DNA from 4 places in the Actinomadura sp. 7K534 genome. Region 2 is predicted to be linked to each of the others. Evidence: riboswitches for the same ligand, from Rfam matches in the RefSeq annotation. Region 2 holds a riboswitch; each other region holds the start of a gene.
What was found. A riboswitch is a leader RNA that binds a small molecule or an ion and turns the genes downstream of it on or off. The one in region 2 is predicted to bind cyclic di-AMP.
Positions count from the first base shown of each region.

Region 1 (7,522 bases), on a different contig from region 2:
GTGCGCCGACCAGCGTTCCCCACAGGACGTCGTCGCGCTTGGCGTGGCCGAGCTCGTGCCCGACGATCGACTCGATGCGCTCGGGCGGGGACTTCAGCAGCGTGTCGTACAAGACGATGCGGCGGGTGGAGCCGAAGCCGGACACGTAGGCGTTCAGCGACGTCGTCCTGCGCGAGGCGTCGGCGACGAGGACGTCGGTGACGGGCACGCCGTCCCGCTCGGCCATCGCCAGCAGGTCGGAGCGCAGCGGCTCCTGCTTGAGCGAGTGGAACCTGTTGAACACCGGTTCGACGGCGATCGGGTAGATGAACGACACCAGGACGACGAGGAGGAACCCGCCGGCGGCGGCGCCCGTCCACCAGTAGCGCGGGAAGCGGCGCACGACCGCGTACAGGAGCAGCAGGGCGACCGCGTAGACGACCCAGGTGACGCCGAGGGACTTGAGCTGGTCCACGAGCCACTCGGGCCAGCTCTGCGTCGACAGCCCGTACCGGCGCAGTACCGACTCGCGCCAGATGCGGAACGGGAGCCCGGCGACGCGCAGCAGCGTCGTGAGAGCCAAGGCCCCGATGACGACGCGCAGGGGCCAGCGGCGGGTGCGTGCGGTGACCCAGCCGATGAACCGGGCGCCGAGTGGGGTGAGGCCCAGCGCGAGTATCAGCGCCAGGCCGACGACGAGGCCGGCGTAGGCGGACGGGTTGATGGCCGAGTCGAACGCCTGGGAGCGGGCGATCTCGGCGGGGGAGAAGTCCAGCGCCGGATCGGGTTCCGCGTGCCCGCCGGGGACCGGGCCGGGCAGCGGGTCCCAGGGCGTGGTGACGGCGATGACGGCGCCGAGCCCGGCGAACAGCACGGCCGCCGCGACGGCGGCGGCGATCCGGGGCCGCCGCATGCGCGCGGCTCGCTCGTCGTGCTCGCCGGGTTCGTCCCGGCGGGTGCGCTCCGCTCCACCGGCGCCGGGCTCGGCCGGGCCTTCGGCCGCCTCTGCCTCGCTCAAGTGAGCTCCCGTTTCAGGTAGTCGCGCCATAGGGCGGTGAAGCGGTCCCGGGTGAGCCCCAGCACGTCGCGCAGCGCGGCGGCCTCCGGGACGCGCCCGGCGGTCCGGTAGAGCCGCACGAGCGTCGCCTCACCGTACCGGCCCGCGACCATCCGGCAGGCGAGCCAGGACTCCTGGTACGCCTGGGAGAGGCGCGCGGATCCGGCGGAGAACGCGTCCGCGGCGGGCAGCGCGGACGGGACCCGTCCCGCGGCCACCTCGCGGCGCAGCTCGGCCGCCGCCGCCCGGACGCCGACCCTCGTGCGGAGGTAGCCGACGTAGTCCGCGAAGCCCTCGATCAGCCACAGCGGAGTCGTGCGGTCGCGGGCGCCGCCGGTGGCGACATGCGTCAGCTCATGGGTCAGCACGACGTCGCGCCCCAGGTCGTTGAGGCGGCCGAAGGTGCCGGGGGAGACGACGACGCGGTCCTGGCCCCGGGCCCGGCCGGCGGACGGTGCGACGGTGGCGAGGGCGGCGATCTCGTCGAGGCGCCGGTCCGGGCCCGCGAGCGCGGACGCCAGCCCCGCGTCGGCGGGGACCAGGGCGACGACGCGCCGCGCCCACCCGGTGCCGACGACGCCGGTGACGACGGGGACGGCCGCGTCGAGGCGTCCGGCGATCTCGGCGAGCCCCGGGGCGTCGCCGATGACGAGGCTCGCGCGACCCTCGGCCGTCTTCAGGTCGCCGCCGTCCCAGATCGCGGGGTCGTCCCGGAGGCCGCGGGACGCCCCGTCTCCGACGATCGTCCAGGTGCCGGAGCGGCGGGCCAGCGCCAGGTGGCGGGAGGCGACCACGTCGCCGCGGTCGAAGCCCCGCAGCCGGTGGCGCACCTCCACGCGGACGACCACGGCACCCGCTTCGCCGTCCGTGCCCTGCGGGGCGACGACGCGTTCCTCCCAGCGCTCCAGCGGAAGCCTGCGGAGGTTGCCGTACATGCGGGACTGAGCTTCTTGGAAGGCGGCGGGTGCGGAGGCCACCGTCGCCAGGAACGCCGCCCGGTCACCGCTGCGCACGGCGCGCGCGCGGTTGGCGAGGACGGTGGCGGCCGCCGCCGGGTCGAACGTCCCGGTGCCCTCGTCCGCGCGGACGGGGCGCGGGCCGTCGTCGCCGGAACGTGCGCCGAGGAGCGCCCCGCCGCCACCGAGGAGCACGGCGGCCCCGCCCGCGCCCAGGGCGAGTGCCCTGCGGCGCGTGACGGGGCCGCCGTGCCCGGGACCGTCCTCCATGCGCGCGATCCTATGCAGCGGGCGGAGGAGGTGCCGTCACGACCTGTACTCTGGGTATCCGTAGCCGACGATGCTCCGGGTCGGGCGTTCCCTGACCCGGACGGCCTCGTCGGTGTTGCCCTCCACGGCCTCGATGGTGCTGTCGTTGATCTTCTTGGTCACGATGCCGATGTGCACGATGTCGTCGAGGCTCTTGCCGCCGCGCCATGAGTAGAAGACGATGGCGCCCGGCTTGGGCTCGGTGCCCCAGCGGCCCTGGTCCCGGAACCACTTGGCGTGGGCGATCGTCCATGCGTCGCTGCCGAACTGGTCGGTGAAGCCGAGCTGGTCGCCGATCCATGAGATGAACATGTCGCACCAGGCTGCGGCCCCATACCCCCGGACGGAGCCGCCGTCGCGCGCGACGGTCTCCTTCGCGCGGGAACTCTCCGTGTACCACTTGTTGAACTTGGTCTCGCCGTTGCCGTCCTCCTCGATGCCGACCTGGGAGCGGGCGAGTTCGATGGCCTGCTCGGCGGTTGGGCGGGTGTCCTCGGCCGGCTTCTCCGAGCCGCCGGACTCCGGCCGTTCGTTCCCGGAGCGCTCGCCGTCCTCGCCCTCGCCGCCGTCGCGGCCGCCGCCGTCCTTCGGCGTGGCCCGGCTCTCCTTCTTCGGCCCGCCCTTCACCTTGTCCTTGGACGAGGACGTGCCGCCGCGCTCGCCGCCGCCCTTGGCGCCGTTGAGGTCGGCCGCGGTGACCTGGGCGGGCACGGAGCCGAACGGCAGCACCGACGCCTGCGCGGTGGCCGCGGCGGTGCCGAGGACGGCGGCGCCGACGATCACGCCGCCGGTCGTCCGCCACGTCAGGGTGAGGCGGCCCGGTTTGCGGTGCTTGCCGGACGGCTTCTGGTTCTCGACCGGCAACGTCTCGACCGGCAACGTCTCGACCGGCGGCTTCTCGGCCGGTGACTTCTTGCCCGGTGACTTCTTGCGGTGTGCGCCTGGCACGGGGGATCTCCTGACTTCCATGCCGCCTACCGGGTTAGCTGACGGGTTCGGGCGTGGAAGCCGCCCTACGGCGGCTCTCACCGGTCGTCCGGGAGAGACGCGCCGATTCACCCCGGGTGCCGGAATGCCCGTCCGGGGCTAGCCCCGGACTCCGGCGGATATGGGTCCCCGGTTCCGCGCGTCGGCGGATTCGGCGCTGCCGCTGCGATCCTGGGGGCGTGATGGGGCCCGTGCGCGGGACCTGTCTCCCGCGTGCGAAAGAGCGGCGCCTGATGTTGTGGGTGTTGTGCGGACGGCGGCCCGTTCGTCCGGGAGCCGTCCGTGCCTGACCCGCGATGTCCGCCGTCGCAGCGCGCTCAGCGCCATGCCCGCTGGGGCGTGCGCACGGTGGAGCCGGGCCGGCCGGGCCTGCGTGGAGGCCCGCTGCGGCACCGTGGGTGCCGCGGGCGACGCGTGGAGCGCGCCGCCGGCAGGGGGAGCGGCACGTGGCTCGCGCCGCCGTCACGCGGCAGCTGGATGTGCCGCGTGGGACCATGGCGCCCGGTGGGCGCCGTGGGGCTCCGGCGTCTGGCGGGCGCCGTGAGTGGTGTAAAGGTACCAAAGCACCAATAGAACGCAAACCCCCCCAAAATCAACAACGGACCAGGTCAAGACCTGGTCCGCTGTCGGAGTGGGCTCCGTCACGCCCGCCGCGGGGCGCTCCGGGGCGGGCGTCAGGGCCGCCCGGCGCCGTAGTAGTTGTTCAGGTAGTAGCCCGAGGTGATGCTCACGACCTCGACGTTCTTCCCGGTGCGCGGCGCGTGGATCATCTGGCCGTTGCCCACGTACAGGCCGACGTGGCCGAGGCCGCTGAAGAACACTAGGTCGCCCGGCTGCAGGTTGCTCTTGTCCACCCGCTTGGTGGCGGCGTACTGGGAGTTCGTCGTGCGGGTGATGCCCACGCCCGCCGCCGCCCACGCCTTCATGGTCAGGCCGGAGCAGTCGTAGGAGTTCGGGCCCTCGGCGCCGTAGGAGTACGGCTTGCCGAGCTGGGCGTAGGCGAAGTCGAGCGCCGTGCGGGCCGAGCCGCTGGCCGGGCCGTTGTAGGTGCCGCCGATGTTGCCCGAGCCGCCGCCGGACGACGGCGTCGTCCCGCCGAGCCGCCGCAGCAGCGCCTTCTGCTTGGCGACCTCCTTGTCGAGCTTCTGCTTCTGCTCCCGCAGCTCCTTCGTCTTGGCCTTCACGTCCTCGTAGGACGCCTTGGCCTGCGCCTCCTCGCGGCGGAGCCGCTGGGCGGTGGAGAGGAACTGGGTGAGCTGGGAGCTGCGCTCCTGCGACAGGTGCGAGAAGACCGCGGCCTGGTCCAGGATGGCCTGCGGGTCGTTGCTGCCGACGAAGCCGGTCACGCCGTCGGTGTCGCCGTTCTTGTAGGCGTCCGCCGCCATCTGGGCGATCCTGGAGCGCTGCTCCTCGAAGGCCGCCTGCTCCTGCTTGCTCGACTTGAGCGCCGTCTGGTACTTCTTCTTGGCGATCTTGAGCTTCTCGTTGAGCTGGTTGAACGCCTCGACCTTGTGGTCCATCTGCTCGGCGAGCTTGTCGAGCTTCTTCTGGACCTGCGCCCGGGTCGGCTGCGGGTCGGCGTGCGCAGCCATCGGAGGAGCCGCGAGGGAGACCGCCAGGGTCAGACTCGCGACGGCCGCCAAGCGGCGGGAGGCGCCTCTGCGCGCCGATCCGCCCCGCCGGTCGCGCTCGTGCGCCGTTTCCCCGATGCGATCATTGGCCACGGTCGGTTTCGCCTCTCTCGTCCTCGACATCAGGCGATGACATTAGCGAGGCGCAACAACCGTCACAACCGGTTCATCACTCTTTGGTCGACTTACTTGAACAACATCCACTTTCCGTGATGACAAGATCACGTACCGCGATGCTTCCCTTATGACAGCCTTATGGGGTCCTTATGGACGCGCGGCCTCACGCCCGGCCCAGCCGGCGCAGCAGCAGCGTCGACGGGCAGGGCCGGGCACTGGCGCGGCGCGCCGCGTCGGCCACCTCGCGGTCCGACGACACCACCACGACCGAGCGGCCCGGCGGCTCCGCCCGCACCAGCTCGCCGATCAGCTCGTCGGCGGTCTGCCCGGGACGGCTGAACAGCACCCGCACGCCGCGCGGCGCCGCGATGGCGACCGGCGCGTCCAGCTCCGCGCCGTCGAACACGCAGGTGACCTCCGCGCGGGTCTGCGCCGCCAGCCCGCCGAGCCCCGACAGCAGCCTGCTGCGCTGGTCCGCCAGCGGCAGCTCCCCGTACCCGGTCTTGGTGACGTTGTAGCCGTCCACGATGAGGTGCACCCGCGGCAGGGTCAGCAGGCGGTCGAGCAGCTGCGGGTCGCCGTCGGACAGCGCGCGGCCGGGCAGCGCGCGGTGCGCCTGCCGGTCGGGCTCCAACCCGCCGACCGCGTCCGCCGGACGGCCGATGGTCGACGGCAGCGCCAGCTCCCGGCGGACGCCCTGCGCCGCGTCCTGGAGCGTGTCGAGCAGCATCCGCAGCCGCACGTCGTCGACGTTGCGCCCCTCGCGCGCGGCCCGCTTGGCCGCCTCCGCCGCGGCCTCGGCCTGCGCCGCGCGGGCGCGCAGCTTGCGCAGCTCCTTCTCCGACGCGGCGGTCGACTCGCGCGCCGCCGCCAGCTCCCGCTCGGCCTCCCGCGCGGCCGCGCCGGCCCGCTCCTCCGCCGCCCGGTACCTGGTGCGCGCCTCGTGCAGCTTGCGGCGCAGCTCGGCCACCTCGGCCTTGCTCTCGCGCAGCTCGGCGCGCAGCCGGTCGACCTCCGCGGAGCGGGCGGTCCGGGCGGCGGCCAGCTCGTCCTTCAGCGCGGCGACGCGGCGGGCGGCGTGCTCCTCCTCGGACGCCGTCGCGGAGCGTTCCAGCTCCTCGCGCGCGGCCTCCACGAGCTCCGTCCACCCCCCGGGGCGCAGGAGGTAGGCCAGCACGGCGACCCGCACCGGGTCGGCGGCGGGCGGCACGTCCCCGCCCTCGACGGCCTCCACCAGGTCGGCCTGCGTCTCGCGCAGCGGCTCGGCGACGCGGCGCCGGAAGCCGTCGTCCTTCTCCAGCACCGCGGCGATGTGCTGCCCGGCCAGCTTGGCGCGCTTGCGGCGCTCGAACCGCGCGAAGCGGCGCAGCGGGACGGGGACGTCCTCGATCGGGAGCACCCCGATCAGCTCGGCGGCGACCTCGACCACCTGCTGCCGCACGGCGCCGGGGAGCGGCCGGCTCAGGCGCTCCTCCCCGGGAGGCGGGGCGGCCGCCCCCTCCGCGAATTCGTCGCCGGGCGTCGCTCCGGGGCCGTTGTCGATGATCCCGCTCCTTCCGGGCTTCGCCGCCGGTGGACTGTGTCTTCCCGAGCCGCCCACGCCCAACCAGGGCGAACGCGTGATCGGACGGATCGCGCCGGGCTTCCCCAGCCGTCCCGCGGCCCCCGCCCGGCGGGACGCGCCGGCACCCTCCAACCCTAGCGGGCCGGGCTTCTGTCGGTGGCGTCCTCTACGGTCGCGCTCATGACGGCTGCGCACGGTGTCCCGGCCGGTGCCCGGGCCGGTGTCCAGGGCACCCTCGACGACCTGGGCACCCCGTTGTCCGAGGTCACCTTCGTGGTGGTCGACCTGGAGACGACGGGCGGCTCGGCCGCCGACTCCGCCATCACCGAGATCGGCGCGGTCAAGGTCCGCGGCGGCGAGGACCTCGGCGAGCTCGGCACCCTGGTCGACCCCGGCGGGCCCGTCCCGCCGTTCATCACGGCGCTGACCGGGATCACCACGGCGATGGTGTCGGCCGCGCCGCGCATCGAGGCGGTGCTGCCCGCGTTCCTGGAGTTCGCGCGCGGCTGCGTGCTCGTCGCGCACAACGCCTCGTTCGACATCGGGTTCCTCAAAGCCGCCTGCGCCGAGCACGGCTACGCCTGGCCCGCGTTCCCCGTCGTCGACACCGTCGACCTCGCCCGCCGCGTCCTGTCCAAGGACGAGGTGCCCAACTGCAAGCTCGGCACCCTCGCCCGCTTCTTCCGCACCTCCACCGAGCCGACGCACCGCGCGCTGGCCGACGCCCGCGCCACCGTGGAGGTCCTGCACGGGCTCATCGAGCGGCTCGGCTCGTTCAACGTCACCTCGTTCGAGGAGATGCGCGGCTTCGCCAAGGCCCCCACGCCGGAGCAGCGCCGCAAGCGGCACCTGGCCGACGGCGTCCCGAGCACGCCCGGCGTCTACCTCTTCGAGGACGCCTCCGGCGAGGTCCTCTACGTCG
Region 1 covers NZ_SMKB01000251.1:765-8,286, reverse strand. Annotated here, with positions in the region: gene E1266_RS31375 (M48 family metallopeptidase) at 1-997, opposite strand, end outside; gene E1266_RS38395 (hypothetical protein) at 994-2,262, opposite strand; gene E1266_RS31365 (CHAP domain-containing protein) at 2,299-3,249, opposite strand; cyclic di-AMP (ydaO/yuaA leader) riboswitch at 3,258-3,455, opposite strand; gene E1266_RS31360 (C40 family peptidase) at 3,963-4,880, opposite strand; gene E1266_RS31355 (NYN domain-containing protein) at 5,200-6,477, opposite strand; partial or broken gene E1266_RS31350 (DEDD exonuclease domain-containing protein) at 6,781-7,522, shown strand, end outside.
Region 1: another riboswitch for cyclic di-AMP. It lies ahead of E1266_RS31365 (CHAP domain-containing protein); the one in region 2 lies ahead of E1266_RS10650 (CHAP domain-containing protein).

Region 2 (7,522 bases):
GATGGCGCGCAGCCGCAACGGGCTGCTGGGCCTGGCCTGCACGGGCGAGCCCGCGGGACGGCTGGTGGGCTGGCTGAACGAGCTGGTGGGCACCATGGACCCGACGGCGACGGGGACCGCCATCGTCGCCGTCTTCGACCCGGGCCGGCGGGTGATGGAGTGGACGTGCGCCGGCCATCCGCCGCCGATCCTGATGCGGGGCGGCCGGGCGGAGCGCCTGGAGGTCGTCCGCGACCCGATGCTCGGCGCGATGACGGACTGGGAGTACACGACGATCACCACCCAGCTCGACCAGGGCGACGTCATCTTCCTGTACACCGACGGGCTGGTGGAGCGCAGGGACGCCGACCTGGACGACCGGATCAACCGCCTCACCGACATCCTGCAGGACTCCTCCACCCGGCCGGAGCTGGTGCTGGACGAGGTCCTGGCCCGCATGGAGCACGACAGGGCGGCCGACGACACCACGCTCTTCGCCGTCCGCGTGGAGTGAGGAGCGTCATGTTCGGGGGCGGGAGAACCGCCTCGTGTGATGTGCACCACGCGTAACCGGGGGTGAAGACGGCCGGTACGTGGCGGACCGCCATGTGCCGGCCGTCGTCGTCCCCGGGTCCTTTACCTTTCCCCGGATGCCGGGAGGCCCCTGCTGGCAGGGGCTGTGGCCGGTCGACCGGTGATCGGGAAGACATCGGGTCCTTACGCTGTTGGTGGTGTCTTGGAAGGTCTTTGAGCAGGCAAGACGGTGTTTTGTCCGCGATTTGCGTTCCTTGAGAACGTTGATACCTTCTATCCGAATCACGCAGCGCACCCCATGCGTTGCCACCGGCCGCCCATGTCGCGGCCGAGGATCGCGGAGCGGATCCCGCACGCGATGCGCGCCAGACGATGCGCGCCCCCTCACCGAGATCAGTCGCTGAGATAAATCCGAACAGTCAGCACCGCGCCCGCGGTGCGAGGCCGAGTCCGTCCGGTCGAATCCGACCGGCACGGAGCCGGGGACCCAGGTTCCAGGGGTGAATCGGCGCGTCCGAGAGTCGCGCCGTAGGGCTGCTTCCATGCCCGAATCCGTCAGCTAACCCGGTAGGCGTCATGGAAGACAAGGAGATTCCCTGCATGACCGGTCGTTTCAATCGACTTTCCATGGACAACATCACCGCCGAGGACAAGGCGGTCGGCGCCGCGGTAGGCGCGGTGCTCGCGGGGGCCGTCGGGCTCGCGCTCATCAACCCCCTCGCCGGCGACGCGTCGGCGGAGACCACTGCCCAGGCGGCCGCCAAGAACGGCTCCGTCGCGGCGAGCGTCTCGAACCAGTCGAACCAGTCGAGCGGCTCCACCGCCCTCTCGGCCGCCGAGGCGCGCAAGATGGGCTACAAGGTCCCGCCGCGCGACGTGGACCCGTCCGAGGTCATCAAGCTGGCCGAGAAGCAGGTCGGCATCTCGGAGGGCCGGGGCGGCCAGACCAAGTACCACGACTGGTTCGTGTCGACCCCGCACGCCAAGGCCACCGCCAAGCGTGACGGCGGGTTCTCGGTCAAGGCCTACAACGGCGCGCAGTGGTGCAACATGTTCGTGTCGTGGCTGGGCGCCCAGACCGGTGTGAAGAACATGGGCTGGGACGCCTACACCGTCCAGCACGCCTCCTGGTTCAAGGAGACCGGGCGCTGGGGCCAGAAGGCCAAGCCGGGTTCGGTCGTGTTCTTCGACTGGGACCGCGGTTCCAGCATCGGCGCCATCGACCACGTCGGGATCGTCGTCAAGGACAACGGCAACGGCACCGTCAGCACCATCGAGGGCAACACGAACGACAAGGTGGAGAAGAAGGTCCGCAGCAAGTCCGTGATCGTGGGTTACGGCTACCCCGACTACAAGGCCTGATCCACCGCACGGCCACGTCCGTGCTCCACGCGGTTCCGCGTCGATCGGAAGGCGCCCGGCAGTCCTGCCGGGCGCCTTCTGGCGTTCCCGGGCCGGGTGCCCCTTCTCTCCGCGGAAGTCGGGTAATGCCAACCATTGACAGCCTTTGATCGCTCTTGGACCTCAGCGCGGCGTTCCTGGAAAGGAATCCGTGCACGCGCGTCCGACCGGCGCCTGGAAGGGAGCGTCCACGAGCGGGAAGGCCGGGGTCGGGCGCCTTCGCCGGAGGTCCGGGGGCTCCCGGAGCCGAAGCCGCGGGGGGATGTCAGTGCGCCCGGATCTGAGTGTGGTCGTGATCGCCTACAACGATGCGCGGAGGCTGCCGCGCGCGGTCGCGTCGGCGCTGGGGCAGTCGCTGGGCGGTGTCGAGACGGTCATCGTCGACGACGCGAGCACCGACGGCACGGCGGAGGTCGCCGACCGGATCGCCGCCGCGCACCCCGGCCGCGTCCGGGCCGTGCACCTGCCGTCCAACTCCGGCGGCTGCGGCCGGCCGCGCAATGCGGGCGTCGAGGCGTCCACCGGCCGGTACGTGATGTTCCTCGACAGCGACGACCTGCTGGACCGGCACGCCTGCCTGAACCTGCTCGGCGCCGCCGAGGACACCGGCGCCGACCTGGTGTCCGGGCGGTGCGACCGGATCTTCCTGGACCTGCCGGAGGGGGCGCGGGAACGCGTCCGGCCCTGGTACCCGTGGCTTTACCGGCGCAGAGCCGTGTTCGGGTCGCTGGAGGAGAACCCCCGCCTCCTCTACGACACCCTGTCGACCAACAAGGCGTACCGCAGGTCCTTCCTGGAGGAGCACGGCCTCAGGTTCGTCGAGGACCTGCACTACGAGGACCTGCTGTTCACCGCCGAGGCCTACCTGGCGGCGCGGGGGACGGCGCTGATCCCGCACCGCGTCTACAACTGGCTGGTCAGTGAGCGGACGCCGGCGCCCTCCATCTCCAACCGGCGCGCGGACCTGGCGAACTTCGCCGACCGCCTGGAGATCCACCGGCGCATCGACATGCTGTTCGCGCTGCGCGGCGCCCACGAGCTGGGACGTGCCAAGGACGTCAAGTTCATCAACCACGACCTGGTCCTCTACATGCGGGAGATGCGCGGCCGCGACGTCGGCTACCAGGAGCGGTTCCTGGGGCTCGCGGCCGCTTACCTGGCGGAGCTCGATCCCCGCGTGTTCGAGGAGGCCAACACGCTGCCCGCGATCGCCGCGTACCTGGTGCGCGAGGGGGACCACGCCGGGGCGCTCGCGGCCGCGGAGTACGCCCCCGAGAAGCGGCCCGAGCTGCGCGCGCGGCTCGTGGAGCGGGACGGGCGCGTCTTCTGGGGCGCGGGCCGGCCCCGCGGCGCCCTCGGCCGCCGCGTCCTGGACGTCACGGACTTCGGCTTCCATCTGCGCCCCCTGAAGGATCTTCGGCCGGCCAACACGGTGACCGAGCTGGAGATGCGGGGAGGGCGGGCCCGCATGGCCGGCCACGTGCTGAACCCGCTGGGCCGCATCGGCCCGGCCGGACTGTCCGGCACACTGGAGTTCTGCGACCGGCGGCGGAAATCCCGGAGGGCGCGGATCCGGGCGAGGCTGCGGCACGAGGGCGACCGGATCGGCTGGGAGGCCGAGTTCGACCCCGTCGCGGTGCTCCGGCCGACCGGGCTCATCGACCCTGTCTGGGACGTCCGGCTCCGCCTCAGGGCGGACGGTGAGGACGTGGTCACCCGGCTGGGCGAGGGCCGCGGGTCGCCCAAGCTGGACGGGGTCGTGCTGCCCGTCCGGCCCCGGCTGACGCGGTTCGCCGGGGACCGGCTCCGCTCGTACGTCACGGGCGGCGGGCACCTGGCGTTCGCGCTGGAGACGGACAGTCCGTGGGCGCGGCTGGCCGGCGCGGCCGCGCGCCGCGTCCCGGTGGTCCGGGCCGGACGGCGCGCCTGGCGGCGTGTGCGGCGGCTGGACAGGAGCGCCCGCCGGAGGCTGACCTCGCGCAAGACCAAGGTCGCGGTGTTCAACCGGGTGCTGAGCCGGCTGCCGGTCCGGACGGGCCTCGCGGTGTTCGAGAGCCAGCTCGGCAAGCAGTACTCGGACAACCCGAAGTACGTCTACCGGGAGCTGCGCCGCTCGGGTCTCCCGGTCAGGGCCGTGTGGTCGTACGCGTCGTCCCCCGACGGGTTCCCGCGCGACGCCGAGCTCGTCAAGCGCGGGTCCTGGGCCTACTACCTGGCGCTCGCGCGGGCCGAGTTCTGGATCGACAACCAGGGCTACCCGGACGGGCTCCGCAAGCGGCCGGAGACCACCTACATCCAGACCTGGCACGGGTCGGCGTTCAAGCTGATGGGCCTGGACCAGCCGCGGCTCAAGGGCGGTGCCGCCGCGGAGCGGGAGCGGCTGCGGCGGATGGTCGATCGCTACGACTGCTTCCTCGTCCGGTCCGGGCACGACGAGGAGACTTTGTGCGGGGGCCTCGGCGTCCGCGCGGAACTCCTGCCGGTCGGCTACCCGCGCAACGATCCCCTGGTCAACGGCCTGGACGACGACCCCGAGCTGGCCGCCGAGGTCGCCGCCCTCCGGGACTCGCTAGGGCTGGGCGACGGTCGCCGCGCCGTGCTGTACGCACCGACGTTCCTGACGGGCCCGAAGGGCCGCCCGGTCCGGCTGCTGGAGCCGCCCCTCGAACCCGAGGTGTTCGCGCGGGAACTGGGGGACGAGTTCGTCCTGCTCGTCCGCCCCCACTACCTGTGCCGGGCCAACCTCCCGCCCGGCTCGCACACGGTGATGCGGGACGTGGGAGGCGTGCCCGACGTCACCCCGCTGCTGCTGCTCGCCGACGCGCTGATCACCGACCACTCCTCGATCATGTTCGACTTCGCGCTCCTGGACCGCCCGATCGTGCTGCACCTGCCGGACGGCCGGGACCGCGTCACCGGCTACTTCGACCTGCAGCGGCACGCCCCGGGGCCGATCACCCGCACCGGGGACGAGCTCGTCGCGGCGCTCGCCGGGCTGGACCGGGCGGCGGCCGTCCACGCCGCCCGGCGCCGCGCCTTCGCCGCGCGCTTCGGCGAGCACGACCGGGGCACCGCCGCCCGGGCGGTCGTGGACCGCTACTTCCGGGCCGCAGAACCGCAACGCCACAGGGGGAAGAGGAATGGCCGCACCGCGTGACGTCTTCATCGTGTGCAACAACGCCGACGAGATGGGCGGCCTGCAGCGCTGGGCGCACCACATGGCGCGGCTGCTGGCCGGGCGCGGCGACCGCGTCACCCTCGTCGCGATCACGAGCGGGCCGGAGCGCCACCACCACGGCAGGGACGGCTCGTACGCCGTCGAGGTGCTGCACAGGGAATGGCGGTCGCCCGCGATGGCGTGGCGGCCCCGGCGGCGCCGCGAGCGCCTGAACCTGCTCGCACGCGGCCGGGATCTGCGGCGGACGGCGGCGCAGCGGCGCGGCGCCGCCCGGCTGTCGGAGCTGTTCGCCGCCGCGCGGCCGGGTTCGGTCGTCATCGCGGCGCAGGTGTGGGCGATGGAGTGGGTGCGGCGAGCCGACACGGCGGGGCTGCGCGTGGTGGGCATGAGCCACGAGTCGTTCTGGGCCACCCGCAAGTCGTCCCGGTACAGACGGGTCAAGGAGAACTACGCCGGCGTGGACCGCTTCCTGGTGCTCACCGAGGAGGACGCCGACGCCTGGGCCAGGGACGGGATGACGAACGTGGACTACATCCCGAACGCGCTGCACATCGTCCCTAGCGTCCACCCCACGCTCGACCTCCCGGTCGTGGCCTGCGTGGGCCGCCTCTCGTACGAGAAGGGCGTGGACCTGATGCTGGAGGTGTGGGAGCGGCTCGCCCCCCGCCACCCGCGCTGGCGGCTGCACATCTATGGCGGCGGGCCGGACGAGGAGGCCCTGCGCGGGCGGGTGCGGACGGCCGGGCTGTCGGGCTCGGTGGAGTTCCGCGGCGTGGTCGACGACGTGGAGGAGGCGCTCGTGGAGGCGTCGGTCTTCGCGCTGCCGTCGCGGGCCGAGGGCTTCCCGATGTCGGTGCTGGAGGCCATGGCGTACGGGCTGCCGACGGTCGCCTTCAACTGCGCGCCGGGCGTCCGGGCCCTGCTCGGGGACGAGCGGGGCGGCGTGCTCGTCGACCCGGGCGACACCGCCGCGTTCGCGCGGGAGATGGAGCGCCTCATCGAGGACCCGGCGCTGCGCCGCGCACTTGGCGCGGAGGCCCGCGCGTCGGTCACGCGCTTTCATCCGGACGCGGTCCTCGCCAGATGGGACCGGCTCTTCGATCTCCTCCACCGCGATCTGCCGCCCGTCCCAGCGGAGCGGGCCGTGGGCAGGCGGCCCGTGCGGGCGCCGTCGCACGTCTCCGGACCGGTGGCGGAGCGCGCGGCCGAGCCCGCACTGGGGGGCGATTCTTTCTAACAACTGTTTGGTAGAGTGCGCGGCGTGACAGAGAACGACTCCCCGGCGGACCGGGCGTTCCGCGCCGAGGTCCGCGACTGGCTCGAGGCCAACCTGTCGGGAGAGTTCGCCCACGCCCGCGGGCTCGGCGGCCCCGGCCGCGAGCACGAGGCGTTCGAGGAGCGGCTCGCCTGGGAGCGGCACATGGCCGCCGCCGGCTGGACGTGCGTGGGCTGGCCCGAGGAGTACGGCGGGCGCGGCGCCACCGTCGAGCAGCAGGTCATCTTCCACGAGGAGTACGCGCTCGCGGACGGCCCCGCCCGGGTCAACCACATCGGCGAGAACCTCCTCGGCCCCACGATCATCGCGTTCGGCACCGACGAGCAGCGCGCCCGCTTCCTCCCGCCGATCGTCGCGGTCGAGGAACTGTGGTGCCAGGGGTACTCCGAGCCCGGCGCCGGCTCCGACCTCGCCAACGTGCAGACCCGCGCGGAACTGCGCGGCGGCCACTGGGCGGTCGACGGCCAGAAGGTCTGGACGTCGCTGGCCCTCGAATCGGACTGGTGCTTCGTCGTCTGCCGCACCGAGCCCGGGTCGGCCCGGCACCGCGGGCTGTCCTACCTGCTCGTCCCGATGAAGCAGGACGGTGTCGACATCCGCCCGATCGTCCAGCTCACCGGCACCTCCGAGTTCAACGAGGTCTTCTTCGACGGCGCCCGCACCGACGCCGGGAACATCGTGGGCGCGCCCGGCGACGGCTGGAAGATCGCAATGGCGACGCTCGGGTTCGAGCGGGGCGTCGCGACGCTCGGCCAGCAGGTCGGGTTCCGCCGCGAGTTCGAGGGCGTCGCCGAACTGGCCCGCCGCACCGGCGCCATCGACGACCCGCTGCTGCGCGACCGCCTGACCAGGTCGTACATGGGCCTGGAGATCATGCGCCTGAACGCGGTGCGGACGATGGCGGGCATCGCCGCCGGGGCGCCCGGGCCCGAGTCGTCCATCTCCAAGCTCGTCTGGAGCACCTGGCACCGGGAACTGGGGGAGCTGGCGATGGACGTCCTCGGCGCCGCCGGCCTCGTCGCCGACGGCGCGCCCTACGACCTGAACGACTGGCAGCGGCTGTTCCTGTTCTCCCGCTCCGACACGATCTACGCCGGGTCGAACGAGATCCAGCGCAACATCATCGCCGAGCGCGTCCTCGGCCTGCCCCGTGA
Region 2 covers NZ_SMKB01000036.1:35,135-42,656, reverse strand. Annotated here, with positions in the region: partial or broken gene E1266_RS10655 (PP2C family protein-serine/threonine phosphatase) at 1-493, shown strand, start outside; cyclic di-AMP (ydaO/yuaA leader) riboswitch at 960-1,102, shown strand; gene E1266_RS10650 (CHAP domain-containing protein) at 1,114-1,875, shown strand; gene E1266_RS10645 (CDP-glycerol glycerophosphotransferase family protein) at 2,183-5,071, shown strand; gene E1266_RS10640 (glycosyltransferase) at 5,055-6,329, shown strand; gene E1266_RS10635 (acyl-CoA dehydrogenase family protein) at 6,354-7,522, shown strand, end outside.

Region 3 (7,522 bases), on a different contig from region 2:
CCGGGTAAGGCCGTCCCCGTCGAAGCGGTCCTGGGCTGGCTGGACTCCCTGCCCGGACCGGTGGACGGGGTGACCGTTTCGGGGGGCGAGCCCTTCCAGCAGCCGGCCGCGCTGGCGGCTCTGCTGAAGGGCATACGCGCGTGGCGACAGAACCGCGACCGTGAGACGATTGCGTTGGACATATTGGTCTACAGCGGATATGTCTACTCGCGGCTCGCCCGCAGCGGCGGGACGCGCGAGATCCTGGACATGTGCGACGCCGTGGTCACGGGGCCGTACGTCGACCGGCTCAACCCCGAGGGGGGACACGCCGAGGACGGCTCTCTACTCTGGAGGGGGTCGGCCAACCAGCGTGTCGTTCCGTTGTCCCCGCTGGGGCACGAGCGGTACGGAGCACTGGCCGGCATCGGGAAGACTGAGAAGGCTACAGGGCCCCGAGTACAGGTGTCCGTGGACGAAGGGCCGGAGGGAAGGCGGGTGTACTACATCGGGATCCCGCGAAGAGGTGACATGGAGCAGCTCACGTCGATGCTCGACCGCGCCGGCGTGCGCTCGGGGGATGTGTCATGGCGACCTTGAACTGTCCTGTCTGTGACGAGCCGTTCCAGCCGGGCGACCTGCTCTGCATGAGCTGCGGGGCCAACCTGGCGCGCGCCGGCGGCGGCGCCCACCGGCAGCAGGGGCCGGGCGGGTACGACGACCAGCAGCGGCAGGGGTACCCGCCGCAGGGCCCCCAGGGCGGCCAGCAGTACGGGGCCCCGGGGCAGCACGGCCAGCCGTACCAGCCGGCACCTCAGCACGACCCCTACCAGCAGCAGGCGCCGCAGCACCAGGCCCCGCACCAGCCGGGCCCGCCCGGCCAGCCGCAGGACCCGTGGGGCCCGCCGCAGCAGCAGCCCGCGCAGCCGGACGCGTGGGGCGCACCGCCCATGCCCGACCAGCACGGCCAGCCGCAGCACGGTCAGCCTCAGCACGGCCAACCCCAGCATGGTCAGCCTCAGCACGGCCAACCCCAGCATGGTCAGCCTCAGCACGGGCAACCGCAGCACGGCCAGCCTCAGCACGGCCAGCCCCAGTACGGCCAGCCCCCGAACCAGCAGGGCGGGCAGCCGCAGCACGGCGGCGGCCAGCCGCCCATGCAGCATCAGCAGCCGGGCGGGGACCCGTGGGGCATGCCCCAGCAGCAGCCCCAGCAGGACCAGTGGGGCGCACCCCAGCCGCAGCAGCAGTACGGCCAGCCCGAGCAGCAGTACGGGCAGCCGCAGGAGCAGCAGTTCCCGCCGCCGCAGGACCAGTACCAGCAGCGCGAGCCGCAGTACCAGCCGCAGGACCAGTACGCCCCCCAGGACCAGTTCGGCATGCCGCAGCCCGGTCCGGCGGACCACGGCTTCGGGGCGCCGCCCCCGCAGCACGGCGGCGGCCAGCCGCCGATGCCGCCGCACGGGCGCGAGGCGACCCTGCTGCCCCCCGACCAGAACCAGGGCCCGCGCCCCGGCGCGGACCCGGGCGGCACGGCGTTCATGTGCCCCTACTGCGAGGCGGTGCTGTCCAACCCGGGCGCCGCGCAGTGCGAGTCGTGCCTGCGGCCGCTCCCGGGGAAGGGCACGCCGATCCTGCGCGTGCAGTTCCCCACGGGCGAGCTGAAGGTCTCCGTCGGGCAGCACCTGGTGCTGGGCCGCGACGCGGGCCAGTCCCCCGTGGCGTCGACGTTCACGCAGTACGACAACGTGTCGCGGCGCCACTCCACGGTGTGGCTCGACCCGTCCGGCACCGCCTGGGTGCGGGACGAGGGCTCCACCAACGGGACCTTCGTCAACGGCGAACGACTCCCCCGCGGCGTGGAGGCCCCCCTCCGCGACGGCGACCAGCTCCGCCTGGCCGCCGACGTGACGGGCACCGTCCAGCTGGCCTGAGCAGCACGTCAAAGGGCGGCCCCCGGTTCACGTGAACCGGGGGCCGCCCTCTGTCGTTGGTTGGGCCGGGTCGCGCCGGCCCGGCGGGTGTCAGCCGGCGCGCTTGGTGCGGGCGCGCGTGCGCTCGCGCTCCTTGGCGTCCAGCACGACCTTGCGGATGCGGACGAAGCGCGGCGTCACCTCGACGCACTCGTCCTCGCGGCAGAACTCCAGTGCCTCCTCCAGCGACAGCAGCCGCGGCGGGGTGAGCCGCTCCAGCTCGTCACCGGTGGACGACCGCATGTTCGTGAGCTTCTTCTCCTTGGTGATGTTGACGTCCATGTCGTCGGCCCGGGAGTTCTCCCCGACGATCATGCCCTCGTACACCTCGGTCGTCGGACCGACGAAGAACGTCCCGCGCTCCTGCAGGTTCATGATCGCGTACGCGGTGGCGGCGCCGGCCCGGTCGGCGACCAGGGACCCGGACGGGCGGGTCCGCAGCTCCCCGAACCAGGGCTCGTAGGACTCGAACACGTGGTGCGCCATGCCGGTGCCCCGCGTCTCGGTCATGAACTCGGTGCGGAACCCGATCAGGCCGCGCGCCGGGACCAGGAACTCCAGCCGGATCCAGCCGGTGCCGTGGTTCGTCATCTGGACCATCCGGCCTTTGCGGACGGCCAGCAGCTGCGTGACGGCGCCGAGGTGGTCCTCGGGGATGTCGACGGTGAGCCGCTCGACCGGCTCGTGCTTGCGGCCGTCGATGACCTTCGCGACCACCTGCGGCTTCCCGACCGTCAGCTCGTAGCCCTCGCGGCGCATGTTCTCCACCAGGATCGCCAGGGCCAGCTCGCCGCGGCCCTGCACCTCCCACGTGTCGGGCCGCTCGGTCGGCAGCACCCGGATCGACACGTTGCCGACGAGCTCGCGGTCCAGCCGGTCCTTGACCATCCGGGCGGTGACCTTGGTGCCCTTCTCGCGTCCCGCCATCGGCCCGGTGTTCGTGCCGATCGTCATCGAGATCGCGGGCTCGTCCACGGTGATCAGCGGCAGCGGGCGCGGGTCGTCCGCGTCGGCGATGGTGTCGCCGATCATGATGTCGGGGATGCCGGCGATCGCGATGATGTCGCCCGGCCCCGCCTCCCGCGCGGGCTTGCGGGTGAGCGCCTCGGTCATCAGCAGCTCGGTGATCTTCACGCGCTCGACCGTGCCGTCATGCCGGCACCACGCGACCTGCTGCCCCTTCTTGATCGTCCCGGCGTGCACCCGGCACAGCGCGATCCGGCCGAGGTAGCTGGAGGCGTCCAGGTTGGTGACGTGCGCCCGCAGCGGGACGTCCGGGTCGTAGGACGGCGCCGGGATCGTCTCGGTGATGACCTTGAACAGCGGCTCCAGGTCCTCGCCCTCCGGCATCTCGCCGTCGCCCGGCTTCTCCAGCGAGGCCCGCCCGGCGCGCCCCGACGCGTAGACGATCGGGAAGTCGATCTGCTCCTCGTCGGCGTCGAGGTCCATGAACAGCTCGTACGTCTCGTCCACGACCTCGTCGATGCGGGCGTCGGGGCGGTCGGTCTTGTTCACGACCAGGATCACCGGAAGCCGCGCGGCGAGGGCCTTGCGCAGCACGAACCGGGTCTGCGGGAGCGGGCCCTCGCTGGCGTCCACCAGCAGGACGACGCCGTCCACCATCGACAGCCCGCGCTCCACCTCGCCGCCGAAGTCGGCGTGCCCCGGGGTGTCGATGATGTTGATCGTCATCCCGTTGTGCAGGACCGCGGTGTTCTTGGCGAGAATGGTGATGCCCTTCTCGCGCTCCAGATCGTCGGAGTCCATCACCCGGTCGTCGACCTGCTGGTTCTCGCGAAAGGCCCCGGACTGCCAGAGCATGGCGTCGACGAGCGTCGTCTTCCCGTGGTCGACGTGGGCGACGATCGCTACGTTACGGAGGTCGTCGCGCGTGGAGTTGGGCATGCGAGGCTCGCCTTGGCTGAGAGAACGGGGATCGCCGCAGAGCGCGGCACTGACTCATTCTACTTGCCCGCGCCCGCAGCCCGCCCTGCAGCGGTCGTCCGGTCCGTCCCAGGGCCCCCGATTCGCCAACTTTGCTCGTTCTTTGTAATCTGCCCGAGATCCGGTCGTTCGGAGTCCCGCCCCCGGGACTGCGGCCGGAGCGCCTAATCTCCCGCGTGTCGGGAGAGCCGGGGACCCAGGTCCCTGGGGTGAATCGACGCACGTCGTAGGGCGATCTCCCCGCCCGAACCCGTCAGCTAACCCGGTAGGCGCGCGAGGAGAGGAGAAGACCGGCTTGGCTCCGGCCCCCCGACGGTGGCGCCGCATCGCGCCCGCCACCACGGCCACGATGCTCCTGATCGGCCTCGGCACCGCCTCACCCGTCACCGCGCACGCCGCCGCACCGGCCCGGCTGTCCCCGACGCCCACTCCGACGACGGAGGAGGGGCTACGCAAGAGCCTCGACGCGCTCAACGAAGAGGCCGAGATCCTCACCGAGAAGTACAACAAGACCCGCGTCGACCTCGGCAAGGCGCAGCAGGCCGAACGCGCCGCCGCCAGGCGGGCCGCATTCCTGCGCGCCCAGGCCGCCCCCGCCCGCGAGCAGCTCGGACGGCTCGCCGCGGTCAACTACATGACCGGCGCACCCGACGTGATCTTCGGCGCCGACGGCTCCCCCGAGGGCCTCGCCGAACGCGCCTTCCTCACCCAGAGCCAGGCCAACGCCGTCCTCTCCCTGCAGAAGCAGATCCAGCAGGCCGAGACCGCGCAGCGCACCGCCGAAGCCACCACCGCCCAGGTCGAGAAGGCCACCGCGGACGCCAAGGCGGCCCGCGAAGCCGCCCGGAAAAAGGTCGCCGAGGTCATGAAGCGCCTCGACAAGCTGACCACGACCCGCGTCAGCGACCCCCGCAGCGGCCTCCGCGCCACCGTGAAGGGCTCCGACCTCCCCGCCGACATGGCCCGCAAGGCCCTCGGCAAACTCGGCTCCCCCTACGTGTGGGCCGCCTCCGGCCCCAACAGCTTCGACTGCTCCGGACTCGTCGTCTGGGCCTACGCCCAGGTCGGCAAACGCGGCCTCCCCCACTACACCGGCGCCCTCTACGGCCTCGGCACCAAGGTCCCCCGAGACCAGCTCCGCTCCGGCGACCTCGTCTACTTCGGCGGCAGCCTCCACCACATGGGCATCTACCTCAGCGACGGCAAGTACGTCCACGCCCCCCGGACCGGCGATGTGGTGAAGATCTCAAGGCTGTCCGACCGCTCCGACTACGCGGGCGCCAACCGCATCACCTGAGACGTACGAGGGCTTCCTGCGGCGCGGTAGGAAGCCCTCGTATTTATTGTTTTTTGTTGGTTAGGGCCCTGGGGGCCCTAACCAACAAAAAACGTGCGATCGCTGCATCGCTCCGACTCGCCTAGCGGCTCGCTGCGCGATCGGGCGGTGTTTATTGCATTGCCCTTGGCAGTCAGGCGCTGGAGCGCCTTCCCTTCGGCGGGCACTGCGTGCGATCGCTGCATCGCTTCGACTCGCCTAGCGGCTCGCTGCGCGATCAGGTTTCTTGCTTCGCTCGAAACCTGCCTTCGGACGCAATCGCGACGGTTTGGGTTGTCGCGGGGTTGCGGTGGTGGCTGATGTCCGTGCGTACGTGGGCTGATGTCGGCGTACCCGTTGTCGCCGGTTGCCGGTGACGGTATGCGGCCGACCGACCACGTCTGCCGGGTTCGTCCTAATTAGCGTTCGTGGGTAGTGCATCGCGGGGGGTGGGGTTAAGTCAGGCCGTGGGTTGCTAGGGCCTCTATTACTGGGCGGTCGCCTGGTAGCCAGTCGACGTCGTACAGCTCGTCTGGGGTCAGCCAGCGTAGGGCTAGGTGTTCTAGGGGTTGGGGTACGCCTTCGACTATCTTGGCGGTCCAGACTCGGAGAACGGTTGTATCGGAGAGGGGCCAGTCGCCGCCTATTCGGGTTTGCAGGCTGACCTTGATGTTCAGTTCCTCGTGGCACTCACGTATCAGGGCGTTCTCGTCTGACTCGCCGGGGTCGACCTTGCCTCCCGGGAGTTCCCAGCCGCCTGCCATGTGCGGTGGTTCGGCGCGTTGGGCGCTCAGGAGGCGGCCCTCGGAGAGGATCGCCGCTCCTACTATGACCAGGTCGGCCCTCTTCATCTTGGTCCCTCCTGGACGGACTGGAGCAGGCGTGTCGCGTCCTCGACTATCCGCTCCAGGTGGCCGCCGTGGGCGCCGCGCCAGTAGAGCTGGCCGCAGTTCGCGCAGCGGCCGTAGACGTCGTAGGAGCGGCGCGTGCCCGCCTCCAGGTGGTCCTCGATCTCCTGTTTGTCGACCGGGACGAGTTCGCCGTTGCAGGCGGTGCAGCGGGTCCACGGGCGCAGGACGGGCGCGAACCGGTCCAGGACGTCGCGGAGCTGGTCGTCCGGGCGGGCGCCGCGGACGTACGCGCCGAACCACAGTGCGCGGCGGCGGAGGAGCCCGCGGTCCTGGGTGAGCAGGACGCGGCCCTCGTCGTTGGCCTGGACGACCAGCGCCGGGTCGTCCATGTCGTTGTGGTAGGCGGTGTCGAGGCCGAGGAGGCGCATCCGGCGCGCGAGCGTGCCCAAGTGCACGTCGAGGACGAAGCGCGGGGCGTCCTGGCCCGGCTCCAGCGGGACGGGCTGCGGGCGCGGCACCGCCTCCACGCGCACGTCGGCGCCGGCGGCCGGGCGCATCGACGGGTCGGCGGGCTCGCCGCCGACCGTCATCGGGCCGGCCTCCGGCAGCGGCACGCCGAGCGACTCCACCAGATGCCCCAGCGTCGAGGTCCCGTCGCAGGCGACGCGGCTCACGCTCGCCCGCCGCGTGGCGGGCAGGAACATCAGCAGTTCGTCGGCGAGGCGGATCGTCAGCTCGGGCTCCACGACGATCAGCATGCCACGCGGAACGCGGAATCCCCGCCGCAATATCCGTCCCGGGTCCGTCAGCCGCCCGGGCGGTCGGCGGCCAGTTCGCTGACCTTGCGCTTGAAGTCGGGCCTGGCGAGCGGGCGGGTCGTGCCCACCCAGTCGGAGCGCTTGTAGGGCTTCACGCCGATCGCGGGCACGCACGTCGAGCAGCTCGCCACGATCATCTTGTTGTCGCCGATCACCATGCCGACGTGGCCGGGGTTGTTCGCCGACGTGCCCGGACCCGAGTTGAAGAACACCAGGTCGCCGGGCTGCTCCTTGCCCTTGTCGACCTTCACGCCGAACGGCCACTGCTGGAAGGTCGTGCGGGGGATGTCGAGGCCGACCGTCCGGTAGGCGCCCTGGATGAGGCTGGAGCAGTCCCACGCGTCCGGTCCGTTGGCGCCGAACACGTAGGGCTTGCCGCGCTGCGCCATCGCGAACTTGATGATCCGCTGGACGAGGCCGCCGACGTCCGAGGGCAGCTCGTTGTCCTCGCAGTTGATGCCGTTCGCCTGGACGACCTCGAACTCGCCGCCCACGTACTTCTTGGCCCAGTCCAGGACGAGGTTCACGTAGTCCCACGAGTGGTTGTAGGCGAAGATCGCGGTGCGCATGCGCTCCGGGGCGCCGGATGCCTTGAGGTAGTTGGCGGCGGACGGGATCGCGTCCTCCGGGTCGTAGCGGTCC
Region 3 covers NZ_SMKB01000112.1:7,587-15,108, forward strand. Annotated here, with positions in the region: gene E1266_RS21455 (4Fe-4S single cluster domain-containing protein) at 1-579, shown strand, start outside; gene E1266_RS21460 (hypothetical protein) at 483-1,442, opposite strand; gene E1266_RS21465 (FHA domain-containing protein) at 1,431-1,913, shown strand; gene typA (translational GTPase TypA) at 2,004-3,857, opposite strand; cyclic di-AMP (ydaO/yuaA leader) riboswitch at 4,048-4,184, shown strand; gene E1266_RS21475 (C40 family peptidase) at 4,192-5,193, shown strand; gene E1266_RS21480 ((deoxy)nucleoside triphosphate pyrophosphohydrolase) at 5,667-6,062, opposite strand; gene E1266_RS21485 (Mut7-C RNAse domain-containing protein) at 6,059-6,820, opposite strand; gene E1266_RS21490 (NlpC/P60 family protein) at 6,868-7,522, opposite strand, start outside.
Region 3: another riboswitch for cyclic di-AMP. It lies ahead of E1266_RS21475 (C40 family peptidase); the one in region 2 lies ahead of E1266_RS10650 (CHAP domain-containing protein).

Region 4 (7,522 bases), on a different contig from region 2:
CCAGGGCGCGGGCGGTCGTGGAGAGGATCAGCTCGGTCAGTTCCTCGTAGGTCTGGCGGCGCAGCGCGTTGTGGACCTCGGGGCGGTTCAGTTTGATGACGCCGACATGGCCGTCGGCCTCATATATGACGTCTTGCGGCATAACGGCCGGTCAGTTCCTCTCCGTTAAGTTATGGATCCGCTGGCGCAGTTCGTGCCTGAGTGGTTCGCGGACGGGCTGCGTAGCATCTTGGCCTGGTCTGCGGCTTGGTCAGGGGCAGTGGGCCACGTTAGACGGTGGTTCCGTGTTGGTGGTGGAGGAGGTCGAGAAGGCTGTCCACTCTTGCCTGCAGTCGCGGGATCATATCGAGCGCGAGGGTGAGGTGGGCCTTGGCCGTTTGCTCGTCGAGTTCTGCCAAACTGTCGCGCACAATGGCCTTCTCCGCGTCCCTTATCTCGGCTGCACGCACGAAATCCTGGGCATCGACGGCGTCCTCCTTGGCGCGCCGTAACGCGGTGACCCGTTCCGTGACCAGGGCCAACTCGTCGGGGAGCACGGGCACGGGGGCGCCAAGGGGTCTTCGACCTCCGGCGCGTTCAGCACATCCGTAGCACGTGAGGGGCCTGACCCGCTCGCGCGCGGCTCGGACGCGGTCGACGGTGACGCCGTGAGCCGCGAGCACCTCGGCAGCGAGGCCGCCCTCCGCCAGCAGGCCGAGCAGTAGGTGATCAGTGCCGATTCTGGAGGGGCCCGCAACGGGTTTTTCCCGGAGGGCGAGGTTCAATGCCCTGTACGCCGCCTCCGAGAGCGGGACGGCCTTTCCAGCGGTCCGCCGGCCGAGCCCCAGCCGCTGCACGACCGCATGCTGAATGACCGCGGGCTGAATGCGCAGTTCACGCAGAATCGCCCCGGCATACCGGTCCTGTCGCCGGAGACCAGAGCGAGCAACAGATGCCCCGTATCGGCGGCGTCGTGGCCTAGCGCGGCGGCATGTGTTGGCGCGTACTCGACCACGTGGAGAGCGGCGGGCGTGTAGGGACTGATGTCCTTGTCGCTCATGCCGGCACTATCTCGCTAGCCCAAAGTGGTTTCCAGAGGCTTCCGCTTACGGGGGAATTCTCGCTGTCGGCCGGCCGGTGCGGCCGATCAGGGTACGGGGGGCTTGGGTGGGTGGAGCGCAGCTGCGTCGCAGGCCGTGGGACGGTTGACGTTCGGACGTGCCCGGCGGTGGGGATTGGATTCGGCGTCGTGGTGCGGGTGTGCGGGTCGTCCCGCAGAGCGGTGGGACCGGGTGTGGCGGATTGTTGAGAAAGGGTGAGTATGGCGAGTGAGACTGAACGGCTGGCGGGGTTCCTGTATGAGATCGGGCTTCTCAAGCGATACAAGCGCACCGGGTGGTTCGTGGCGGGTGTGCAGGGCCCCGAGAGCATTGCCGACCATTCGTTCCGTGCGGCGATCATTGCGAGCGTCCTGGCCGCGATGGAGGGGGCCGATCCCGAGCGTGCCGCGCTGCTGAGCCTTTTCCACGACAGTCAGGAGACGCGCCTCACCGACCTCCCTTATCTGGCCAGGGCGTATGTGAAAAAGGCGTCCAACGAGGAGGTCACCGAGCACCAGACGCGCGGTCTGCCGGACGTGGTCACGGCGATGATCACGGGTGTCGTCGCGGAGTACGAAGGGAAGGTCGGCGCCGAGGCGATGTGCGCCCGCGACGCGGACAAGCTCGAGTGCCTCATTCAGGCCGTCGAGTACCGGGAGCACGGCAACCGGAACACCCAGCCCTGGATCGACAGTTCACTCGCCCAACTCCAGACCGCGTCCGCCAAGCGTTTGGCCGCGGAGGTGCAGAAGGGCGGTTCCCTCGATTGGTTCACGCGAGTGTTGAACGGCGATGAGGGTCCCTAGCCGGTGGTCGTTGTCAGCGCTCGCCGGTTCGGTCGGCGCCCTGTTCCAGGGCGGTCTCGTAGGCGCGTAGGGCGGTGATCACCGTTGCGCGGTCGGCGGGGGACAGGTCGCGCATGACGCGTTCCCACGCGGAGGCGTTGCCGGAGAGCCATTCGCCGATCGGTGCGGTGTAGGCGGGGGCGATGGCGATGATGCGGCGGCGCCGGTCGGCGGGGTCGGTGGTGCGCTCCAGGACGCCGCGCCGGGACAGCTCGCTCACCATGAGGCTCACGGTCGTCGGGGCGACCTCCAGCCGCGCGGCGAGTTCGTTGACGCTGGCGGGGCCGTCGTACTCCAGGTGCGCCAGTAGTGCCAGGTGGCGGGGGGCCAGGTCGAAGCCCTGGAGCGCTTGGGGGACGGGCAGGCGCTTGGCGCGGCCGACCAGCCGGGGCATCAGCAGCAGCAGGGTGCGGACGGCCTCGTCGACGGCCGGACCGTCCGGGGCGGTGGACATCGGCGGCCCCTCCAAGTACCTTTGAGTGCAAAGCTTTTAAGGTCAAAGGGAACGAGGCTCGCCATGCCGCATCTGACCGTGCACCTTCCGGAGAACAGGCTGTCGGGCAAGGAATCCGAGCTCGTCACCGCGCTGACCGAAGCGATCATCGGAGTCTACGGTGAATGGGCCCGTGACCTGGTGGGCATCCGCCTGGCCGGAGTGCCCGCGGGCCGCTTCGTGCAGGGCGGCGAGAGCGTGGACACCGGCGCCTCGCTGACGATGGGCGTCCGCGCCGGCGCCTTCGACCGTCCCGACGCCGACGAGATCACCGCCCGCCTCGGCGCCGGCCTCACCGACGCGATCACCGATGTGCTCGGCGAGGAGTTCCGCGCCGGCACCATGGTCGAACTCGTGGCGTCCCCGCGGGAGCGCACGTTCGTCGGCGGCGCCCGCGCCGAGTAGCCCACGGCTGGCCGGGTGTGGCCCCTCCCGTGAAGAGCCGGAGATCCGAACGTACGCTGGCAGCGCGCATTCAGATGATCGCTCTGCGTGCCCGGCGGCCTGCGGCGATCATGGCTTCCGCCGCGCACATGTGACCGCCGCGGAACGAGGAGCCGGCCAGTGCAGCAGATGTCCAAGGGCGCCAACATCGACCTGTCCGGCCTGATCGCGGCGACGGGGCCGTTGACCGTCGCGCTGAGCTGGATCGATCCTTCCGGTGAAGGTGAGGCCGATGTCTCGGTGCTCCTGGTCGACGCCGACGGCAAGGTCGGCAGTGACGCGGACTTCGTCTTCTACAACCAGCCCGCGACGGCCGACGAGTCCGTCCGGCTCCTGGGCAAGGCGCCCACCGCCACGGGCAGTGAGGACCGCATCCTCGTCGACCTGACGGCGTTGCGTCCCGGGGTGGAACGCCCGGTCGTCGCCGCCAGCCGCTACAGGGGGGCGACCTTCGGGGTACGAATCCGGGCTCGCGGGGCTGGCCACCGACTTCAAGATCAACGTCGATGACGGCGACGAGGACGAGCCGGGCGAGGCGCCGTCCTCGGAGGGCCCTACGTCCGACACCGACCAGCCCGAACCGGTTGCCGCTACGCCGGTCAAGGACGAGCGGCCGAAGCGGGTTCGGACGGCCAAGAAGAAGACCACCCTCCCCAAGGCGGCGAAGGTCGATCTGGCCGAGCATTCCTCGTGGCGGCACGCACGCCTGTTCTCGGTGACCGGCCTGCGCAATGACCAGGAGCGCGAGGTCCGCGCCACCGCCACGCTGCTGTCGGTGATGGCGCAGGTTCCCGAGTTCGGTCGCCGGCTGACCGCCCGTTTCAACGCTCCGGCCGGGATGGTCCAGACGTTCGCCGAGGCGAGACTTCAAGCACGGGGACGGCAAGGTGCGGCCGGACGGCGTGCTGCGGGTGGCGAGGGCGGGCAGGATCTGGACGGCGCTGATCGAGACCAAGACCGGCGGCAACCCCCTCAAACCGGAGCAGGTGCAGGCTTACCTCGAGGTCGCGGCCCGGAACGGCTACGAGGCCGTGATCACCCTGTCGAACGACCTCGCCCTCGGCAGCGAGCACCGCCGGGACGCTGCGCCTGGGCGACCGGCGCGCCATGCAGGTGGCCGAGAGCTGGGAGAAGCTGATCCGGCAGTTGTGCCTGCGCCTGAGCGGCAGGACCGGCACGGGTGTCGCTCCCGTGCTCCGCAGGCGGCGGGACGGGGACGCGTCGGTGCGCCGCCTGCAGACCGTCACGTCCCTGGTCGAGACCGGGCGGATGAGCGCCGAGATCCGCATGCCCACGGCCGGTGGGCCGGTCCTCCTCGAAGCCGATCTGCGCACCGGCCAGATCGAGACCACCGTCGAGATCCCCGCCGCGGACCGCGCGCGTGCCCTCACCCGCGTCCAATGGCTGTTGCGGCAGCTGCACGAGGCTCCGCCCGAGCTCCGCATTGAAGCCTTGACGCCCGGCCACAAGACCGGCCCGTGCGAGCTCCTGGCGAACCTGACCAGCGAACCCGGCATCCTCGTCCCCGGCGGCGGGAAGCAGATCACCACCTTCCGGCTGACCCTCCCGTCCGGCATGGGCACCAAGCGGGGCACGGAGGAGACCGGCTTCGTGCGCAGCATCGACAACGCGATGGACCGCTTCCATCAGGACGTTCTTCAGGTCCTATAGCTCGATACCGCGGCGGCTGTTTGATCGAGTCCTCGGGGAGCCTGCATGCCCGGGGGTCAGGGGCGTGCGGGCGTTTGGGCAGGTGGGGTCAGGTTTGCGGGGTGTTTGCACCTGCTTGAAGCTTTGGTACGGTCAGTCCGAAATCGGCGCCTGCCAGGTGCCGTAACCATCTGATCGTGTCCGTTCCGTCTGGGTCGTGTGTCGGCCGGGCGGGCGGCTGCGCCGAGTCCGCGTGTGCGCGGAGCCGGGGAACCAGCGCGATGTGCGGGTCCATGCCCGCCTCGCAGGGGTGAATCGACGCCTCCACGCCACGTGCGACGAGGGTCGTAGGGCGACTTCCATGCCCGAATCCGTCAGCTAACCCGGTAGGCGGCATGGAAGGAGCAACTGCCGTGATCGGTCGGCACCGTAAGAAGAAAATCGAGCCCGCTCCCGTGCTGAGCGTCGTCCTCGCCGGTGTCTTCGCGGGCGCCGTGGCCGTGGCGCCGCTGGACGGGGGTTCGGCGGACGGCGGTTCCGCGGACTCCAAGGAGCCTCCGTCAACGAGGGCCGTCGCGGAGCGCGTCGACAGGTCGGCGACGAAGCGGGACGACACGCCGTCGGCGAAGCGGGACGAGGGGCCGCCGCGCAAGGCGCCGGATGACTGCGACCCCTCGAAGAGCACGGCCCGGTACGCCAACGGGCGGATCCCGGTCGACCAGCTCTGCAAGCTGCCCCAGGACGGGGAGTACCTGCGCGCGGACGCCGCGGTGGCCTTCTACAAGCTCAACGCCGCGTACCACGATCGCTTCGGCAAGGAAATGTGCGTGCGGAGCTCCTACCGCGGCTACAACAAGCAGAAGCAGCTCTACCAGCGCATGCCGGCGGGGATGGCCGCGCGTCCCGGCAACAGCAAGCACGGGATCGGGATCGCGGTCGACCTGTGCGACGGCGTCCAGCGCGAGTCCTCACCCCAGTTCAAGTGGCTGGAGGACAATTCCAAGAAGTACGGCTGGATGCACCCCAGGTGGGCCTACAGCAGCCCGTACGAACCGTGGCATTGGGAGTTCGACGTCGGCCAGGCGTAACGGCGTCACCTGTCGCGGAAGAAGCCGTGGCGGGCCAGGATCTCGGCGAGGCGCCGGCCGGTGGGGGTGAGGACCATCCCGGAGCCGCGGCACGTCTCGCAGGCGGCCTCCTCCGGGCCCTCCGGCCGGGCCCTCATGTGGTCGTCGATCGCGCGGTCGATGGCGGCGACGATCGAGGGCTCGGCCGGGCCCAGCCGGACCGAGCCGTAGGAGAAGTCCTGGTGCGGCGCATTCTCGGGGGTCATGTCCGCCGCCCTGCGCGCCGCCTGTGCGACCCGGACCAGCTCGTCGGCCTGCCGGTACCACGTCCGCCACTGCTCGCGGACGACGCTGCCCGTGCCGCCGCACGTCCCGCACTGGGTTTCGAGCGCGGCCAGGAACGGCGCCCAGGGATCGGCGGGGCGGGCCGCGTCACCGGTCATTGACGCGCGCCCTCACGCTTCTCCGCCGACCAAGAGCCGGCGTCCCGGCTGCTCTCCCACGGCCGGTCATACGGGGACGGGCCTCCCGAGGTTCGAGTGAACCGGAACTCGCTCGGGAGCGTCGGCCGCGGCGCCTAGTTGATGTTCAGGTCGCCCTGGACGTCGCGGAGCTGGACGACCTTGTCGGCCCGGCCGTTGAAGACGTTGACGACACCCTCGTCGTTGGCGGACGCCTTCGTCTGGGCCTGGTTCCAGAGGGCCTCCAGTTCCGCGCGGAAGCCGGGATCCTCGTCCAGGAGGCGCCGGACGGCCCCTTCGACGGCGTCGGGGTCCTCGGCGACCCTGGCCAGGGCCGCCTCGTCGGACGGACGTCCGCGGAACCGCTCGCGCACCCGCCGGCACATCTCGGCGACGGCCGCACGGACGGGTTCGCCCGCGACCTCGACGGCTTTGCCGGCCATGGCGGTGGCGACCGCCACGGTCATGGGATCTGTCATTCGTTCAGTGCATCACGACCGGCAGCCCTTGTGCAGTGTTCGTCCCAAGTCGGTCCCGCCCCGGCCGGTTACCACATAAAAATGTACGGAATGGCCGAGATGACGGTTATGGCGTCGACGAGCATCAACACTGGTACCACCTTGTGTGCGGGGTGGCCTGGCGACATCGCGCAGGCTGGGGTGGGCGCGGTCGGGATGATCGGCCGATCGCATCCGATTGGGGATCTTAGCCGGAAATGATCAGCCATGTGGCGATTAGCTGGGCATCTCACGACGGAGCCACTCATTCGAAAGTAATAAGACCGATTTGTGAATTTTCAATCGTTAGTTAGGTGCGCTTCGTGCCGCGGTGTCCTGGATGGCGGCGGTGCGATGACTTTTCGTCGCGGGGGCGGTCCACATGCGAGAGGCACATCACCAGGATTGGATCGCCGATGCGCGAGCGGACGCACGAGCCGTATCCGGCCCTGCGGGGCCGGTGGTTGCTGGAGCGGGCGATCGGCTTCGCGCTGACGTCGGTCCAGGCGGTCACGCCGGAGATGCTGCAGCGGCGGACTCCCTGCGCTTCCTGGGACCTCGAGATGCTGCTGCTGCACCTCCGGGACTCCCTCTCCGCGCTGCAAGAGGGCATCTCGCCGGGGCGGGTCGCGCTGACCTCCGTCCAGCCCGGCCGGGAGGAGCATCCGGTGTCGGCCGTGCGGGTGAGCGCGATCCGGCTGCTGCGCGCGTCCGGGGCGCTGGGGCAGGTGGAGATCGGTGACCGCCGGATGGACGGGGAGCTGATGGCCGCGGCGGGGGCGGTCGAGGTGGCGGTGCACGGGTGGGACATCGCGCAGGCGTCGGGGGAGCGGCGGCCCGTTCCGCCCGACCTGGCGGAGGAGCTCCTCCATGTCTGCCCGTTCGTGCTGCCCGAGTCGCGCCCTCCGCTGTTCGCCGACCCCGTCGACGCGGGGCCGGGCGCCTCCGCGGGGGACCGGCTGGTCGCCAGGCTCGGGCGCCGCCCG
Region 4 covers NZ_SMKB01000061.1:4,891-12,412, reverse strand. Annotated here, with positions in the region: gene E1266_RS14940 (enoyl-CoA hydratase-related protein) at 1-142, opposite strand, end outside; gene E1266_RS39405 (UvrB/UvrC motif-containing protein) at 270-836, opposite strand; gene E1266_RS14930 (HD domain-containing protein) at 1,301-1,885, shown strand; gene E1266_RS14925 (helix-turn-helix domain-containing protein) at 1,899-2,378, opposite strand; gene E1266_RS14920 (tautomerase family protein) at 2,442-2,822, shown strand; gene E1266_RS38805 (TerD family protein) at 2,991-3,371, shown strand; gene E1266_RS38800 (hypothetical protein) at 3,969-4,532, shown strand; cyclic di-AMP (ydaO/yuaA leader) riboswitch at 4,743-4,919, shown strand; gene E1266_RS14910 (M15 family metallopeptidase) at 4,925-5,599, shown strand; gene E1266_RS14905 (hypothetical protein) at 5,605-6,021, opposite strand; gene E1266_RS14900 (hypothetical protein) at 6,156-6,518, opposite strand; gene E1266_RS14895 (TIGR03086 family metal-binding protein) at 6,953-7,522, shown strand, end outside.
Region 4: another riboswitch for cyclic di-AMP. It lies ahead of E1266_RS14910 (M15 family metallopeptidase); the one in region 2 lies ahead of E1266_RS10650 (CHAP domain-containing protein).